2 regions of the Streptosporangium sp. NPDC000509 genome follow, and region 2 is predicted to be linked to the other one. Evidence: predicted binding sites of a transcription regulator. Region 2 holds the regulator's gene; the other holds the start of a gene.
What was found. The regulator LexA, encoded in region 2, represses DNA repair genes until DNA is damaged. The targets are predictions, from matches to a motif close to TCGAACANNTGTTCGA.
Positions count from the first base shown of each region.

Region 1: the regulator LexA is predicted to act here: its motif matches at 6,609-6,624, upstream of ACFY3D_RS01755 (SAV_6107 family HEPN domain-containing protein).

Region 1 is NZ_JBIAYX010000001.1:455,309-464,636, forward strand. It holds gene ACFY3D_RS01725 (dihydroorotase) at 1-263, opposite strand, end outside; gene ACFY3D_RS01730 (aspartate carbamoyltransferase catalytic subunit) at 263-1,192, opposite strand; gene pyrR (bifunctional pyr operon transcriptional regulator/uracil phosphoribosyltransferase PyrR) at 1,189-1,770, opposite strand; gene ACFY3D_RS01740 (arginine deiminase) at 2,071-3,315, shown strand; gene ACFY3D_RS01745 (transcriptional regulator) at 3,806-4,300, shown strand; gene ACFY3D_RS01750 (PP2C family protein-serine/threonine phosphatase) at 4,451-5,644, shown strand; gene ACFY3D_RS01755 (SAV_6107 family HEPN domain-containing protein) at 5,914-6,360, opposite strand; gene ACFY3D_RS01760 (L,D-transpeptidase family protein) at 6,737-7,546, opposite strand; gene ACFY3D_RS01765 (YbaK/EbsC family protein) at 7,666-8,142, shown strand; gene ACFY3D_RS01770 (GNAT family N-acetyltransferase) at 8,475-9,023, shown strand; gene metF (methylenetetrahydrofolate reductase [NAD(P)H]) at 9,047-9,328, opposite strand, start outside.
Region 2 is NZ_JBIAYX010000015.1:62,231-71,558, forward strand. It holds gene leuS (leucine--tRNA ligase) at 304-2,772, shown strand; gene lexA (transcriptional repressor LexA) at 3,251-3,961, opposite strand; gene ACFY3D_RS26415 (LysM peptidoglycan-binding domain-containing protein) at 4,852-5,124, shown strand; gene nrdR (transcriptional regulator NrdR) at 5,611-6,072, shown strand; gene ACFY3D_RS26425 (vitamin B12-dependent ribonucleotide reductase) at 6,157-8,979, shown strand; gene ACFY3D_RS26430 (cadmium resistance transporter) at 9,221-9,328, shown strand, end outside.

The DNA of each region.
Region 1 (9,328 bases), on a different contig from region 2:
TAGCCGCCGAGGGCGGCTGCGCGGGTGCCGGTGTCGACGGTCTCCGCGTCCTCGCGGCCCGGCTCGCGCAGGTGGGTGTGCAGGTCGACCAGGCCGGGCAGGGCGATCAGCCCTTCCGCCTCCACGACCTCGCCGCCGGACAGTCCCCGGCCGATCTCCACCAGCAGGCCGTCGCGGACCAGGATGTCGACCGGCTCACCGCCGAGGATCCTGGCGCCCCTGATGACGATGCCGTCACGCGTGGCCCCGATGCGGTCGTTCATCAGATCTCTCCTCGGAGGTCGGCGCCGCCAAGCAGCAGGTACAGGACGGCCATGCGTGCGGTCACACCGTTGGCGACCTGCTCGACGATCGTCGAGCGCGGCGAGTCGGCCACCTCGGCCGCGATCTCCATGCCCCGGTTCATCGGGCCGGGGTGCATCACGATGGCGTGTTCGGGCATCTTGGCGACGCGGTCGCGGTCGAGCCCGTAGCGGCGGCTGTACTCCCGCTCGGTGGGGAAGAACGCCGCGTTCATGCGCTCGCGCTGCACGCGCAGCATCATCACCACGTCGGACTTGGGCAGCACCGCGTCGAGGTCGTAGGAGACCTCGCACGGCCAGGAGCCGACCTGGACCGGGAACAGGGTCGGCGGGGCGACCAGGGTCACCTCGGCGCCGAGCGTGGCCAGCAGCAGCACGTTGGAGCGGGCCACCCTGCTGTGCAGCACGTCGCCGACGATGGTGACCCTCCTGCCGTCCAGCGGGCCCAGGCGGCGGCGCATGGTGAAGGCGTCGAGCAGGGCCTGGGTGGGGTGCTCGTGGGTGCCGTCTCCGGCGTTGACGACGCTGCCGCGCACCCAGCCGGCCAGCCGGTGCGGCGCGCCCGAGGCGCCGTGGCGGATGACGACGGCGTCGGCGCCCATCGCCTCCAGGGTGAGCGCGGTGTCCTTGAGCGACTCGCCCTTGGAGACGCTGGAGCCCTTGGCGGAGAAGTTGATGACGTCGGCCGACAGTCGCTTGGCAGCGGCCTCGAAGGAGATCCTGGTCCGGGTGGAGTCCTCGAAGAAGAGGTTCACCACCGTGCGTCCCCGCAGGGTGGGGAGCTTCTTGATGGAACGTTCCGAGATCTTCGCCAGCTCGTCGGCGGTGTCCAGGATGAGCAGGGCGTCGTCGCGGGTCAGGTCGGCCGCGGAGATCAGGTGGCGTTTCATCGCTCGTCCCCCTTCAGCAGCAGGACCGCGTCGCTGCCGTCGTTCTCCTCCAGGTAGACCTTGACGATCTCGGACTTCGACGTCGGCAGGTTCTTGCCCACGTAGTCGGGGCGGATGGGCAGCTCGCGATGACCCCGGTCGACCAGGGCGGCGAGTTGCACGGCCTGCGGGCGGCCCAGGTCGTTGAGCGCGTCGAGTGCGGCGCGGACGGTGCGGCCCGAGTAGAGGACGTCGTCGACGAGGACGACCACCCTGCCGTCGATGCCGTCGGCGGGCAGCTCGGTGCGGCCGAGCGCGCGGGCGGGCCGCAGCCGGAGGTCGTCGCGGTACATCGTGACGTCGAGGGAGCCCACCGGGACCGAGCGGCCCTCGAACTGCTTGATGTGGGCGGCCAGCCGGCGGGCCAGGTGGACGCCGCGGGTGGGAATGCCCAGCAGGACGACGTTCTCACCGCCCTTGGTCCGCTCAAGGATCTCGTGGGAGATGCGGATGAGGGCCCGGTTGATGTCGGGCTGTTCAAGGACGGCGCGGGCGCCGCCCTGTGCGTGCGACAGCGCACGCGAAATGGCCTCTGCCAAGGAGGAACACCACCTTTCCCGCCTCACGGGACGGGTCTTAAAGGAAGTCAACGACCTCAAGGTACCAGCTCGGTGACGGTTCGCCCGAACAGGGGTCCGCTTCGCGAACAGCGCGGGTCCGGCTCGACAATCTTCTCAAAAGTGAATAAATATCACGATCTTCGCTGACTTCCCCTTGGTCTTCCGGGTATGCGCTTTACATCCGCACCAAGGCGAAGCATGACGGCCACCTCCCGGACGCGGCCGTCCCGGCGTGCCCGCCCCCGGCCACTCCCGTCAACCAGCCGCTAAGGAAGAGAAATGACCTTTCACGTCGACTCCGAGGTCGGCCGGCTCCACCAGGTCCTGCTGCACAGGCCGGAACTCGCCCTGAAACGGCTCACGCCGTCGAACAAGGACGACTTCCTCTTCGACGACGTGCTGTGGGTGCAGCGCGCCGTGGAGGAGCACGAGGAGTGGCAGAGGCTTCTGGTCGACCAGGGCGTCACCGTCCACATGCTCTCCGACCTGCTCCACGAGACGGTCGAGATCCCCGAGGCGCGCAAGCACATCCTGGACGGCATCGCCGACGAGCGTTACTTCGGCCCGATGGCCGTCGACGCCATCCGCAACGCGCTCGACTCGATGGACTCCGTCACGCTCAAGCGCTATCTCACCGGAGGCATCACCAAGCGCGAGCTGGTGGAGCTGGGCACCGACCCCAAGAGCCTCGCCTTCCACACGCTCAGGCCGGACGACTTCGTCCTGCCCCCGCTGCCCAATCACCTGTTCACCCGCGACACCTCCTGCTGGATCTACGACGGCGTCTCGATCAACGCGATGAAGAAGAAGGCACGCCGCCGCGAGACCCTCAACATGGAGGCGATCTACCGCTACCACCCGGCCTTCGCGTCCGGCTACGACCGTCCGGAGGAGGGCGGCTACAACGTCTGGATGCCGGGTACCCCCGCGGCTCCCGCCACCATCGAGGGCGGCGACGTGCTCGTCATCGGCCGGGGCGCGGTGCTGGTGGGGATCAGCGAGCGTACGCAGCCCCAGGCGGTCGAGATGCTCGCGCGAAGCCTGTTCGGGCGAGGTGCCGCGACGAGAATCGTCGCGCTGGACATGCCGAAGGCACGGGCCTTCATGCACCTGGACACGGTCATGACCAACGTGGACGTCGGCGTCTTCACCAAGTTCGCGGGACTGGGCATGCTGCCCTCCTACACGGTCGAACCCGGCGACAACGAGAAGGAACTCAAGATCACCGATCATCCCCCCGAGGACATGCACCGGGCCATCGCCCGGGCGATCGGGCTGGACGACATCAAGGTCCTCAGCGCGACGCAGGACGTGTACTCCTCCGAGCGGGAGCAGTGGGACGACGGCTGCAACGTGCTCGCCCTGCGTCCCGGCGTGGTGGTGGCCTACGAGCGCAACACCACCACCAACAACCACCTGCGCGAGAACGGGATCGAGGTCATCACGATCCGGGGCAGCGAGCTCGGCCGGGGCCGGGGCGGCCCGCGCTGCATGAGCTGCCCGCTCGAACGCGAGGGCATCTGACCCTCCCCCGCGGGAAGCCGGGACGGCGCTCGCGGGCCCGCGACCGGCACGCGGGCACGCCGCGGGCCGCCGTCTCCGGCGGACGGGACCGTCGCACCGGGTATTCCCCGGAGGGAGCGTCGTTCAAGATCATACGCCCGTCGCCGCCCGCCGCGACGCCGCTGCCGCAAGCCATCCAGAAGACGCGGGAATCAAGCGAAAGTACCGAAAAAATCGAAGTTTCTGTCATGTCGGGTAGGACAAGTGCGGCGTTTGACGCGGACCCCACCGGATCGGATTCGACATCTTTTTTCCAATCAGCTTGACCTTAGGCGCCCACAGCTTTACCGTCACTGTCCGTAACCACACCTCGTGGCGTTATCGGGTGAACCCTGACGCACCGGTCACCGAAGGTGCCAGCCTCAGGCACCAACCCAGTGAACGGGGCATAAGTTGCGAGGTAGCACAATCAAGTTGAGAGCACTACATAACAGAGCCGGGGGGCCACACCATGCCGTCTGAGTACGCCAAGTCACTGGGTGCAAGACTCCGTGCCATTCGCACCCAGCAGGGCCTGTCCCTGCACGGAGTCGAAGAGAAGTCCCGGGGACGCTGGAAGGCGGTCGTCGTGGGCTCCTACGAGCGTGGCGACCGTGCCGTCACCGTGCAGAAGCTTGCCGAACTGGCTGATTTCTACGGGGTGCCGGTCTCGGAGTTGCTGCCGGGGGGTTCGGCTCCGAGCCCTCTTGGCCCGACACCGAAGCTTGTGATCGACCTTGAGCGTCTCGCCCAGCTCCCCAAGGAGAAGGCGGGCGCGCTCGCCCGTTACGCGGCCACCATCCAGAGCCAGCGTGGCGACTACAACGGCAAGGTGCTGTCCATCCGCCAGGAGGATCTCCGCTCCCTCGCCGTGATCTATGACAAGTCCCCCAGTGAGCTCACCGAGGAGCTCATCGGCTGGGGTGTCCTGGACCCGGAGGCCCGCCGAGCCGTCGAAGCCTTCTGACGACCCCTGACCGGTCGTGGGTGCGCCGCAACCGGCGTACCCACCCCGCAGAGCTCCTCGTTCTCAGCAGAACCTGTCCTTAGTTCCGCCCCGGGCTACAGCCATTGTGGTAGGAAAAGGCAGACACGCATTTAGCGAGGTGTGGTGGACATGGCCAGGGGAGATGATCGGATCGATCACTCTCGATCGACCCCCAAGACCCGTCTCCGCACCGCCCCGGCGCAGCCGGGGTCGACCAGGAAGCGCGCCTTTCCGCGGCTGCTGACCTCGATCGGCACCACCCGGACCCAGAGCACCCTGAAACTCCTGCCGTTCGTCGTGATGGCCGTGGTGGCCGCGATCGACTTCGGCACCGGCCCCACGTCCGGCCTGCTGCCGCTGCTCGCCCTCGGCCCGGCCTTCGCCAGCGTGGCCTGCGACCTGACCCGCACCACGGTGGTCGGCGTCGTCGCCCTGGTGCTGTGCTTCGCGCTCGGCCTCTACAACGACATCCTCTCGTCCCGCATCAACATCACCCTCATCGCCATCCTCGGCGTCACCGTGGCCGGTGTGCTGGCCAGCGCCGGACGGCTGCGCCACGAACGCCAGCTCGCCGACGTGCGCTCGGTGGCCGAGGCCGCCCAGCGGGTGTTGCTGCGCCCGGTGCCCCGCCGCGCGGGACCGGGCATCGGCGTGGCCGTCTCGTACACCTCCGCCACGGCGGAGGCCAGGATCGGCGGCGACCTGTACGAGGTCGTCACCACCCCGCACGGGGTGCGGATCATCGTGGGAGACGTCCAGGGCAAGGGCCTGGAGGCCGTGGAGACGGCCGCGGTCGCGCTCGGGGCCTTCCGTGAGGCGGCCCACGACGAGAGGACGCTCCAGGGCGTCGTGGGCCGCCTGGAGAACGCCCTGACCCGCGAGCTGTCCGGCGAGCAGTTCGTGACCGCCGTGCTGGCCGAGATCAGCGGCGATTCCACCATCACCGTCATCAACTGCGGCCACCCGGCGCCCCTGGTGCTCGACGCCGACGGCGGGATCTGGTTCGCCGACCCCCCGGACGAGGCGCTCCCGCTGGGCATGAGCGCCCTCAAGGCCGTCGAGCCGCGGCCGCACCACATCCCCTTCGAGCCCGGCGACCAGGTCCTCTTCTACACCGACGGGGTCATCGAGGCACGCGACGACGCGGGCGAGTTCTATCCGCTGCTGGAGCGGGCGCACCTGCTGGAGGGCGACGACCCCCAGGGCTCGCTGGACGCCCTGCGCGCCGACCTGCTCGGCCACGTGGGCAGGCCGCTGAGCGACGACGCCGCGATGCTCCTGCTGCGCCAGCGCGCCGCCCGCCAGAACTCCACGGCGGCGTGAGAAAGAGCGCCGACAGGGCCCCGAGCGGGAACGGCTGCGCGAAACCGGCTTCACGGCGGCGTGAGAGAACACCGGCAACGGCTTCACGCCGGCGTGAGAGAACACCGGCAAGAGAAAAGCCTGGGAGAACAACGAGGCGCGAGGGGACGACGGCACGAGAACGTCCCCGTACGCCCTGCGCCCGCCGGCGGGACCGGCGGAGGCGAGACGTACGGGGACGGCGCCGATGAGCTCGGGCGGCCGCTCCCGGGTGGAGGGCCGCTCCCGCTCTAACCGGCTAGCGGGATCCGGCCCGGGAGCATGGGCTGGCTCGGGACACCGAGCAGCTTCTCCACGGCGCTGACGAACCGCTCAGCCTCGGAGATGAGCTCCTCGGCGTCTCGCGAGGAGACCGTGCGGGTCAGGCCCGCCTCGGCGGCGGCCCGCTTGGCCGCGCTCGTCTCGAAATAGGGTGCCCACTCGGCCAGGCGGGGCTCGGCCTCGGGCAGCAGCTCCCAGGCGCTGCGCAGCCTGCGCCTGCGCCCCTGCATCGGACGGGGACGGGCCGCCAGGACGGCGGCTGCCGCCCTGAGCGCGGCGAGGTGGGCCGCGACGTAACGCGCGGCGGAGGTCCGGGCGGCGGCGGCCTCTTCGAGGCAGTCGCGCGCGTCTGAGAGGTGTGCCCGCACCGTGGGGGACAGCCGGGGCCCACCGGAATCGCCGAGCCGAGGGGTCATAGCGCTTCAGCCTCCTTGGTCGCAAGCGGCTCCGGCGTTTTCGCCGGTGGTATCACATTCGCAGACCCCACCGACAAATCCGCCGGACGGCCGGACGAGGAGCTTCCCCTCTCCCCGTCCGCCCTGACCTGGTCCGATCGTCTCTGCCGACGATATGGACCCGATCGGCCGCTCTTGGAACACGAGCCGCGAGCCCCGTGTCATCACATCGAACATAAATTCGATCACTAATACTGTCAAGTAAAACGACGAACAAAGGTTCGATCTTCGGGTCCCTGGAGCACGCGAAAGGGCCCCGGGAGATCACCGTCTCCCGGGGCCCCTGCTCTCGACCGGCGTGGGCACGACCGGCGGCTCGCGTTCCGCCGGCTCGCCCCTACCGGACGAACCTGCCTCGGACGTGCACCGGCACCCCCGTACCGAGCAGCCCGGGAAGGACCTCCGCCACGTGCATCGGCAGTCGTACGCAACCGTGGGAGGCGGGCGCCAGCGGCACCGACAGCGCGCCGTGGAAGGCGATGCCCCCGTTGAAGAAGATCGGGTTGTAGAGCTGGCCCAGGTAGGACTTGTGCCAGCCGTCCCTGCGCCAGGTGGTCTTGTAGTCGCCGGTCGGCGTGCGCGCGTCGCCGCAGAACCGCTGGGTCCTGCCCTCCCAGGTGGCCGTCTCGCAGTAGGCGATCCCGCTGCCGGAGGAGGTGTGGCTGATCAGCTTCACCGTGCCGTTCACGTAGAGGACCATCACCTGCTTGGCGAGGTTGACCTCCACCCGGGTCGGCTTGCCGTTGGGGACGAGCACCTTCGGCGCCAGGGGAGCCTCCAGAGCGTCCCAGGTCCTGCGTGCCACGGTGCTGGTCGGCGAGATGCCGTTCACCTTCTGGAAGGCCCAGATCGCCGTCAGGGTCGCCCCGCCGTAGCGGCCGTCGATCCTGCCCGGGGCGTAGCCGAGCTCGGCCAGCCGGGTCTGGAGCACCTTCACCGCGGCGCCCTTCGCACCGAGCTTGAGCGTTTTGCCGGGCGCGACGAACGAGGACACGCCCGTCACCCCCGCCGTGACGGCCGGGGAACCCGACGTCCCCGCCGCCGCGGCGCCGGCGGGAAGGGCGACGCCCACGAAAGACACGGAAGAGAGGAGCACGGCCCCCGCCGTCATCAGCGCGGCCACTCCCGGCCGCAGTCCAACCCCCACTTTCGATCAACTCCTCATATCACTATGGATCGGGTCAAGGGACCATAGCGCACGGTTTCCCTGTGCAGACAGCCGGTCATGAAACGGCAATCAACGGTCAATCTGTTTAGAGTGGCCGCGTGCCAGAAAAGTTGCATCCGAACATCGAGAAAGTCGCCGCCGTCCTGCGCGAGCACGGCGTCCCCGGCGAGATCGTCATCTTCGCGGAGGCCACCCCCACCGCCGCCACCGCGGCCGCGCAGCTGGGCTGCGAGGTCGGCGCCATCGCCAACAGCCTGATATTCGACGCCGACGGTGAGCCGCTCCTGGTGCTGACCAGCGGCGCCCACCGCGTCGACACCGACCTGATCGCCAGGACGGCCGGAGCGGCGAAGGTGAAGCGCGCCGCCCCCGCCTTCGTGCGGGCGGCCACCGGCCAGGTCATCGGCGGCGTCGCCCCGATCGGCCACCCCGCCCCGGTCAGAACCCTGGTCGACACCTGGCTGGCCAAGCACGAGGTCGTCTGGGCCGCGGCCGGCCACCCGCACACCGTCTTCCCGACCTCCTTCGACGAGCTCGTCCGCATCACCGGCGGGGTGCCCGTCGAGGTCGAATAACGGCTTCGCGCGGCTTTTGAACTCGGTGCCCACGGGCTCCGTGCCCACCCCGGGCCTGCGCGCCCGCGACCCGGCGGGCTCGTACGCGCGACACGACCGGTCCCACACCGAACGGACCGCGGGCGAGCACGCCGGCGCTTCGTGCGCACGACGCTCGCGACCGTGCCCGGAGCCGCACGGCTCCGGGCGCGGTCGCGAGAAGCCGGTCAGGCCCTTCGTGACCGGGTCGGCAGGCGGGTGGGAAAGGCCGGGAAACTCCCTGGTGAGCGCCGGACGACCCTCCCTCGCCACACGGTGACCCGTGCCACGGCCACCCTGCTAGGGTGCGACGCGTGATCGGACTGCGACGGATCGGCCCCGACGAGTTCACGCTCCGGCTGGACGCGGTCCTCGGCGTCTACACCGAGGCGATGAACCCTCCGGCCGACCAGATCGCCGGCCGCAGGCTCATCATGGGAAACCACGCCACTCATCCCGCCTTCACCTGCCTGTTCGCCGAGCTCCCCGACGGCACTCCTGTGGGCATCGCCTACGGCTTCCACGGGGTTCCCGGGCAGTGGTGGCACGACGTGGTCAGGCGAGCCCTCGCGGACGAGTACGGAGAGGGCGGCGCCCGCGGCTGGCTGGGCGACGCGCTGGAGCTCGCCGAGATCCACGTCCACCCCGACTACCAGGGCAAGGGCATCGGCCGGGCGATGATCACGGGGATGTGCGCGGGCCGCCTGGAGCGCACCGCCGTGCTGTCGACCCGCGACCGGCCCACCGCGGCACGCCACCTCTATCGCAGTATCGGCTTCGTGGACCTGCTCACGCAGTTCGTCTTCCCCGGTGGGCACGAGCGCTACGCGATCCTCGGGACTCCCCTGCCGCTGGGCGGCTGAGCCGTCCCGAAGGATCCGCGGTCTCAGGTCGGCAGCGGGGCGATCTCCGGCGTGTGGTCGAGCGCCTGGAAGACCTCCCGGGTCGCGCTTGAGCGGTTGAAGGTGATGAAGTGGATGCCCGGCGCGCCCTCGTCGAGCAGGGTCTGGCAGAGCTCGGCGGCGTGTTCGATGCCGAGGCTGCGCACCGCGGCCGGGTCGTCGGCGACGGCCGCGAACCTCTCGGCCACCTCCGGCGGGAACGGCGCGCCGGAGAGCTGCTCGGACCTGGCGATGGTGCTCATCTGCGTGACGGGCATGATGCCGGG
Region 2 (9,328 bases):
GGGTCTCGTTGCCCCCGGGAGAACGGGAGCCTCCATTCTGCTGACCTGGCCGGATCCTGTCTCCTGTTTGCCGTGATCGGCCCTGTTCTCGTCGGCCACGAATACGCCTTGCGGGCTGCGATAGTCTTGCCCTATGCGTGCCGCGACCCTGCTTATCGGGCCGCATCGGCCTTCCCGTCCCTGAGCGCCCTGCCGATGCGGCTGCCCTCCGCGTGAGCGGGGGGTTTTTGCATTGGGCCGGACGGGTCGGACCATCCACGCAGGCATACCCCGAGGAAGATCGACGTGAGCGAGCGAGCCGACATGCAGAGCGACGAGCAGCACTATGACCCGCAGGCCCTGCAGGTCAAGTGGCAGCGCAGGTGGGAGGAACTGGATCCCTTCCGGGCCTCCGACGACCCCGCCGACCCGCGCGAGCGGCGCTACATGCTCGACATGTTCTCCTATCCCTCGGGCGACCTGCACATGGGGCACGCCGAGGTGTTCGCCCTGGGCGACGTCATCTCCCGCTACTGGGTCCAGCGCGGCTACAACGTGCTGCACCCCGTCGGCTGGGACTCCTTCGGCCTGCCCGCCGAGAACGCCGCGATCAAGCACAACGCGCACCCGGCGGAGTGGACCTACGCCAACATCGAGACCCAGGCCAACTCCTACCGGCGCTACGCGATCTCCTTCGACTGGTCCCGCCGTCTGCACACCAGCGACACCTCGTACTACAAATGGACCCAGTGGCTCTTCAACCGCTTCTTCGAGCGTGGCCTGGCCTACCGCAAGGGCGGCCTGGTCAACTGGTGCCCGAACGACCAGACCGTGCTCGCCAACGAGCAGGTCAAGGACGGCAGGTGCGAGCGCTGTGGCGCCGAGATCGTCCGTCGCGAGCTGACCCAGTGGTATTTCAAGATCACTGATTACGCCGACCGGCTGCTGGACGACATGTCCCTGCTGGAAGGCGGCTGGTCCGAGCGCGTGCTGACGATGCAGCGCAACTGGATCGGCCGCTCCGAGGGTGCCGACGTCGACTTCGTGATCGAGGGCCGGGACGAGCCGGTCACCGTCTACACCACCCGTCCCGACACCCTGTACGGCGCCACCTTCTTCGTGGTCGCCCCGGACGCGCCGCTGGCCGAGGAGATCGTCACCGACGACCGGCGCGAGGCGTTCGAGGCATACCGGGTCGAGGTGTCCAAGCTGTCCGACATCGACCGGCTGTCCACCGAGAAGGAGAAGACCGGCGTCTTCCTGGGCCGGTACGCGATCAACCCGGTCAACGGTGAGCGTATGCCGGTCTGGGCGGCCGACTACGTGCTGTCCGACTACGGCCACGGCGCCATCATGGCCGTGCCCGCCCACGACCAGCGCGACCTGGACTTCGCCCGTACCTTCGACCTGCCGGTACGGGTGGTCGTGCACACCGGTCTGGCCGATCCCGGCGAGACCGGTGTCGCCACCACCGGTGACGGCGCGATGGTCAACTCCGGCCCGCTGGACGGCCTGGCCAAGGCCGAGGCGATCCGGAAGATCATCGAGGTGCTGAGCGAGCGGGGCACCGGTCACTTCACGGTCAACTTCCGGCTGCGCGACTGGCTGCTGTCCCGCCAGCGCTTCTGGGGCTGCCCGATCCCGATCATCCACTGCGCCGACTGCGGCGAGGTCCCCGTCCCCGACGACCAGCTGCCCGTCACCCTGCCCGACATGCGTGGCGAGGCCCTGGCGCCCAAGGGCATCTCCCCGCTCGCCTCGGCCGAAGACTGGGTCAACGTCTCCTGCCCCAAGTGCGGCGGCCCGGCGAAGCGCGACACCGACACGATGGACACCTTCGTCGACTCCTCGTGGTACTTCCTGCGCTACGTCGACCCGGCCTACGACGAGGGGCCGTTCGACGTCGAGCGCGTGCGCAGGTGGGGTCCGATCGACCAGTACATCGGCGGCGTCGAGCACGCCGTGCTGCACCTGCTGTACGCCAGGTTCTTCACCAAGGTCCTGCACGACATGGGAATGGTCGACTTCGTCGAGCCCTTCACCCGTCTGCTGAACCAGGGGCAGGTCATCAACCAGGGCAAGGCGATGTCCAAGTCGCTGGGCAACGGCGTCGACCTGGGCCAGCAGATCGACGCCTACGGTGTCGACGCGGTCAGGCTGACCGTCGTCTTCGCCGGACCGCCCGAGGACGACATCGACTGGTCCGACGTCTCCCCGGCGGCCTCGCAGAAGTTCCTCGCCCGCGCGTTCCGCGTGATGGCGGAGGCCGGCGCGGCCTCCGCGCCCGGCGTCGACGTCACCGCGGGAGACCTGAACCTGCGCAAGGTCGTCCACCACACCATCGACGAGGTCACCAAGCTGGTCGAGTCCCACCGCTTCAACGTCGCGGTGGCCCGCATGATGGAGCTGACGAGCGCGGCACGCAAGGCCATCGACTCCGGCCCCGGCGCCGCCGACCCGGCGGTCAGGGAGGCCGCCGAGACCCTCGCGGTCATGCTGTCCCTGGTCGCGCCGTACGCGGCGGAGGAGGGCTGGGAGCGGCTGGGACACGCCGCCTCGGTCGCCACCGCGGGCTGGCCGGTGGCCGACCCGGCGCTGCTGGTCCAGGAGTCGGTCACCTGCGTCGTCCAGGTCGCGGGCAAGGTGCGCGACCGGCTGGAGGTCTCCCCGGAGATCTCCGAGGCGGACCTGGAGTCGCTGGCCCTGCGGTCGGAGAAGGTTCAGCCCTTCCTGTCCGGCACGCCGCGCAAGGTGATCGTCCGCGCGCCCAAGCTGGTCAACATCGTGCCGTAGTCGTCCCGCGTGCCCTCGCCGCGGACGACGGACCGCTGAATGACCGTCGTGGCCGCGGCCGTCTCGCGGGGTCGTTACGGACTCGGGGTGCCCTTGCGAGGGCATCCCGGGTGTCGCGCGTCAACTCGGCCGGCGTGTCCCCGTGACCACTTCGGGGGAGAACCCGTGCCGCTTCAAGCGGCGGGCCTCCATCTCGGCCTCGCCGGGTGGGTTTCCGTGCCCGCCGGCGAGAGATCTTCCCGGGGATGTCCCATCACCTGAGAACGCCGGATGGGGCCCGACATCTGATGTCGGGCCCCATCCGGCGTGTCGTTCTATGGCGTGTCGCACAGAAAGCCGGAGGCGCGTGATGCCGAGCTCGCGTGGCCACGGTGTGGCTCGGTCCGGACCCGCGTGCCGGGTGACGCTCTCAGGCGGCGACGCCTCCACGGGCCGGAGCCCGTGGAGAGCGGTGAGGAGCCTGCGTGGGACGCTCGCGTCAGAGCTTGCGGAGGACCGCGACGACCTTGCCGAGCACGGTGGCCTCGTCGCCGGGGATCGGGTCGTAGTTGGGGTTGTGCGGGACCAGCCAGACGTGGCCGTCTCTGCGCTTGAAGGTCTTGACCGTGGCCTCGCCGTCGATCATCGCGGCGACCACGTCGCCGTTGTCGGCGACCGGCTGCTGGCGCACGACCACCCAGTCACCGTTGGCGATGGCGGCCTCGATCATCGAGTCGCCGGTCACCTGGAGGAGGAAGAGCGTGCCCTCACCGACAAGCTGCCTGGGCAGGGCGAAGACGTCTTCGATGCTCTCCTCGGCGAGGATGGGGCCACCGGCGGCGATCTGACCGACGAGGGGCACATAGGCGGCGGTCGGACGGCTGACCGGAGTCTCGTCCTCACCGGAGTCGGGATCAACCCACAGCACGGGCTCGCCGGGAAGGCGGACCTCCAAGGCGCGGGGGCGGTGCGGATCACGCCGCAGGTAGCCCTTGCGCTGCAAAGCCGTCAACTGGTGCGACACGCTGGAGGTGCTGGTGAGCTGCACCGCTTCGCCGATCTCCCGCATGGACGGCGGATAGCCGCGCTGCTGCACGGAATCGCGGATCACCTCAAGGATCTTCCGCTGCCTGGGGGTGAGGCCAAGGGAGTCACGCCTTCGCACCGCCAGGTCGCTGGCGGCCGAACCGTTCTCGTTGTGCTGGCTCATACGAACTCCTCGCCTCCCGGTCTGTATTTAACACGTCGCACACAGCGACCATACCTCGGCCGAAGATCATACTCAAACAATTGTTCGAATGTCCTCGAAATCGGCGACGCCGTGGTGTACAACATCGTACGGGAGTTCGATCGACATCGTGTTCGATTCACCGATCTTTCTTCGACATGTGTTCGGCCAGGTCGAGGGGATGGGGGGCCACCGTGAAACCGACCGCGACGACACCACGATCCAGGATCGCGCCGAGGTCCCGGGCGGCGCAGCGATCAGCGGGAGCGCCGCGCCTGCGGCTCGTGCCGCCCCCGAGACCGGAGCCGGAGCCCGGTCCCGCGCCGGAGTCCGGGCGGAGGTCCGAGGCGAAGCAGGGGTGGGAGGCCGTGTGGGACTCGGTGCCGGTGTCAGGACCGGTGCCGAGGGCGCGCCTCGGCCGCGAGCCGGGGCGAAGGTCCGGCGGGGAGCCCGAGCGGGTCTTCGAGCGTGAGCCCGGGCGAGGATCCGGCCGTGAGGCTGCGCGAAGGTCCGGCCGCGAGATGAGACGGGAATCCGCTCGGGAGTCCGGGCGGAAGCGTGGGCGAGAGTCGGGGCGGGCCTCGCGTGAGTCCGAGCGAAAGCCCGGCGGGGCGTCCGGGCGTGAGCCCGGGCGGAGTCCTGGCCGCGAGGCGAGGCGGTCGCTCGGGCGTGGGCGGGGGTGGAGCCCCGGCCGTGAGCGGGGACAGTGGTCCGGGCGTGACCCGGAACGGGGAGCCGGACGCGGGGCCGGGCCGAGGAGGGCGCCGCGATCGGCGACGGCATCCTCGGCGGGCACCCGCCGGCCGGGTGTCGGCCGGAAGGGAGCGGTTCGGCGGCCCCTTCGACTCACCCGGCGTGGAAGGATCGTCGTGGTGGCGGTGCTCGCACTGTTCAGCCTGGCGGTGCTCTGGATCGGCGGACGCATCGACATGGTCGCGGCGGACGAGCGGGCGGGCCTTGAGGGGCTGCCGCGGATCACGGTGCACGCGGACGACACGCTGTGGGAGATCGCGGACGCGTTGACGAAGGAGGCGGACACCGGCTCGGCGGTCCGTCGCATCATGGACCTCAACGGGCTGTCCGGCTCGGAGGTCCGGCCGGGGACCCGGCTCTATCTCCCGGAGGGCCTCGTCTCCGTGAGGTGAGGCCGGTCCGGGCTCCGGCGATCGGGCCGGGGCTCGTGGGACCGCCGCGGCGCCCGGCCGGGCTCCGGCGGGGCGGCCGGCGAGAGGGGCGGGCCTCCGTTCCGCAGGGGTGAGGCGGGTCGGCGGCGCGGGTGGGGCGAGGGGGGTGAGAGGGGATACGAGGGGCTCGTCCGACGGGTCGCCTGGGGCGACTGTGAGACGAGAGGCGTCCGGGGCGAGAGGGGTCTCGCATGGGTGGCGACACGCCGGGATGTGCGGGCTGATCAGCGACTTCGTGCCGCAAGGTCGTTTCAACTTGCGTTCATGGTCGAGCACTTCTACGGTTGGACCACAACATCTAGTGGCTGCATCGCAACACTTCACCACAGCTTGTGTTTCCATTACCGCATCTCGACTCTTCGAGATGTGTGCGCGGGCGTCTGGCCGTGCGTGTCGTGGGTAGGTGAGGTGGGTCGGCCGCTTCGGTAGGTCAAGGAGGCGACACGCGTGCATTGTCCGTTCTGTCGCCATCTGGACACGCGAGTCATCGACAGCCGGGCCACCGAGGACGGCGGGGCGATCCGCCGCAGGCGCACGTGCTCGGAATGCGGGCGCAGGTTCACCACGCAGGAGACCGTTCTGCTCATGGTGAGCAAGCGCAGCGGTGTGACGGAGCCGTTTTTCAGGGACAAGGTGATCGCCGGGGTCCGGCGGGCGTGCCAGGGGCGGTCCGTCAGTGAGGATTCCCTGGCGCAGCTGGGCCAGCGGGTCGAGGAGAGCATCCGGGCCACCGGATGCGCCGAGATCGCGGCCCACGAGGTCGGGCTGGCCATCCTGGGCCCGCTCCGCGAACTGGACGAGGTGGCGTACCTACGGTTCGCCTCCGTCTATCGCGGTTTCGAGACGCTGGCCGACTTCGAGGCGGAGATCGAGCGGCTCCGGGCGGAGCGCTCCACCAAGCAGGACTGATACAGACCCCGGGCGCCGGGGGTGATGCGGCGCGTTGGTGTGGTCCGATTCGAGGGTTCCACGGAGCCCCAGGAGGGGGAAGTCATGACGGAGACCGCCGGTGCGGTGACACGTGGAGGCAAGAGGCCACGTAAGGGTCTGAAGATGAAGCGCATCTTCACCACGCCAGGCGTGCATCCCTATGACGAGCTGGTCTGGGAGCGCCGTGACGTCGTCATGACCAACTGGCGCGACGGCTCGATCAACTTCGAGCAGCGCGGTGTCGAGTTCCCCCGGTCGTGGTCGGTCAACGCCGCCAACATCGTGACCACCAAGTACTTCCGCGGCGCGGTCGGCACCCCGCAGCGGGAGTGGAGCCTCAAGCAGCTGATCGACCGGGTGGTGGGCGTCTACACGCGTACGGCGGTCGAGCACGGTTACTTCGCCACCGACGAGGACGCCGAGATCTTCGACCACGAGCTCAAGCACGCCCTGGTCAACCAGGTCTTCAGCTTCAACTCGCCCGTCTGGTTCAACGTCGGCACCGCGTCGCCGCAGCAGGTCAGCGCGTGCTTCATCCTGGCCGTCGACGACCAGATGGAGTCGATCCTCGACTGGTACAAGGAAGAGGGTGTGATCTTCAAGGGGGGTTCCGGCTCCGGCGTCAACCTCTCCAGGATCCGTTCCTCCAAGGAACTGCTCTCCAGCGGGGGCACCGCCAGTGGCCCGGTCTCCTTCATGCGCGGCGCGGACGCCTCCGCGGGCACCATCAAGTCCGGGGGCGCCACCCGCCGCGCCGCCAAGATGGTCGTCCTCGACGTCGACCACCCCGACATCGAGGAGTTCGTCGAGACCAAGGCGCGCGAGGAGGACAAGATCCGCGCCCTCCGTGACGCCGGGTTCGACATGGACCTGGGCGGCAAGGACATCGTCTCCGTCCAGTACCAGAACGCCAACAACTCGGTGCGCGTCTCCGACGAGTTCATGCGCGCGGTGGAGAACGGTGAGGAGTTCGGCCTGCGTGCCCGCCTCACCGGCGAGGTCATCGAGAAGATCGACGCCAGAGAGCTGTTCCGCAAGATGGGCAAGGCCGCCTGGGAGTGCGCCGACCCCGGGGTCCAGTACGACGACACGATCAACGACTGGCACACCAGCCCGGAGACGGGTCGCATCACCGCCAGCAACCCCTGCTCGGAATACCTGCACCTGGACAACTCCTCGTGCAACCTGGCGAGCATCAACCTGCTGAAGTTCCTGAAGGACGACGACACCTTCGACATCGCGAACTTCGTGAAGATCACCGAGCTGGTCATCACCGCGATGGACGTCTCCATCACCTTCGCCGACTTCCCGACCGAGAAGATCGACCAGACCACCCGCGCCTACCGCCAGCTGGGCATCGGCTACGCCAACCTCGGCGCACTCCTCATGGCCACCGGCCACGCCTACGACTCCGACGGCGGCCGGGCGGTCGCCGGGGCCATCACCTCGCTGATGACCGGCGTCTCCTACCGCCGCAGCGCCGAACTCGCCGCGGTCGTGGGCCCCTACGACGGCTACGCCCGCAACGCCGACGCGCACAAGCGGGTCATGCGCAAGCACAACGACGCGAACGAGGCCCTGCGCACGGTCGACGAGATCGACGGTGCCATCCACCGCGAGGCCTCCAGCCAGTGGAGCGAGTGCCTCAGGCTCGGTGAGAAGAACGGTTACCGCAACGCCCAGGCATCGCTCCTCGCCCCGACCGGGACCATCGGCCTGATGATGGACTGCGACACCACCGGCATCGAGCCCGACCTCGCCCTGGTCAAGTTCAAGAAGCTCGTCGGCGGCGGCTCCATGCAGATCGTCAACCAGACGATTCCCCGCGCGCTGCGGCGGCTCGGCTACCAGGAGGAGCAGGTCGAGGCGATCGTCGAGTTCATCGCCGAGCACGGTCATGTCGTCGACGCCCCCGGCCTGCGGCGCGAGCACTACGAGGTGTTCGACTGCGCGATGGGCGAGCGTGCGATCGCACCCATGGGCCACGTGCGCATGATGGCCGCGGCCCAGCCGTTCCTGTCCGGAGCCATCTCCAAGACGGTCAACCTTCCCGAGTCCGCGACGGTCGAGGACATCGAGCAGGTCTACATGGAGGGCTGGAAGCTCGGCCTGAAGGCCCTGGCGGTCTACCGCGACAACTGCAAGGTCGGCCAGCCCCTCTCGGCCTCGGGCAAGAAGACCGAGGAGAAGGAGGAGCCCGCCGAGCCGGCGATCCAGGTCGTGGAGATCAGCCGCCCGACCCGCCGCCGGATGCCCAACCAGCGCCCCAGCACCACCACCCGCTTCACCGTGGGAGGCGCCAAGGGCTACATGACCGCCTCGTCCTATCCCGACGACGGCCTCGGTGAGGTCTTCCTGAAGATGTCCAAGCAGGGGTCGACCCTCGCGGGCGTCATGGACGCGTTCTCGGTGGCCATCTCCATCGGCCTGCAGTACGGGGTGCCGCTGGAGACGTATGTCGGCAAGTTCGTCAACATGCGCTTCGACCCGGCCGGTATGACCGACGACCCGGACGTCCGTATCGCCGCCTCGGTGATGGACTACATCTTCCGCCGTCTGGCCCTGGACCACCTGCCCTACGACGACCGCGCCGCCCTCGGGATCTTCTCCGCCTCCGAGCGCGCCGCGCAGCAGCGCGGTGAGGACCCGGCCCCGATCCACAGCGACGAGGTCATCGCCGAGCTCGCCACCTCGGCTCCCATCGAGGAGCCGCAGTCCCGCCCCGAGGCGGCACCCGCGGAGACCCCGCGCCGCACCGGCTCCCTGGAATCCCACCAGGGCCGCACCGCCGACGCGCCTCTCTGTATGACCTGCGGCACCAAGATGCGTCCCGCCGGCAGCTGCTACGTCTGCGAGGGCTGCGGCTCCACCAGCGGTTGCAGCTGATTCAGAGCCGATTCAGAGCAGAAAGGCAGCGCTGGGTACGAAAGCCGAACCCGCGTAACGCCCACCGGAAAAGGGGGGCCGGAGTCGACTCCGGCCCCCCTTCTCTGTTCTCGGACGCTCTGGGACTGTGCAGTGAGAACACCGTGATCGCCCGTCGTTTTCCCGGCCGGTAGGGTCGCCGGGGACACCTTTGGGTCGAAGGGAACGTCTCATCGTGGATGCGGGCATCATCGGGCAGGCGATGGGGTTGTTCGCTGTAACCAACATCGACGACATTTTGATCTTGGCGTTGTTCTTCGCCCAGGGCGCCGGACGTCGCGGAGCCGCCGCGCGGGTGGTGGCCGGTCAG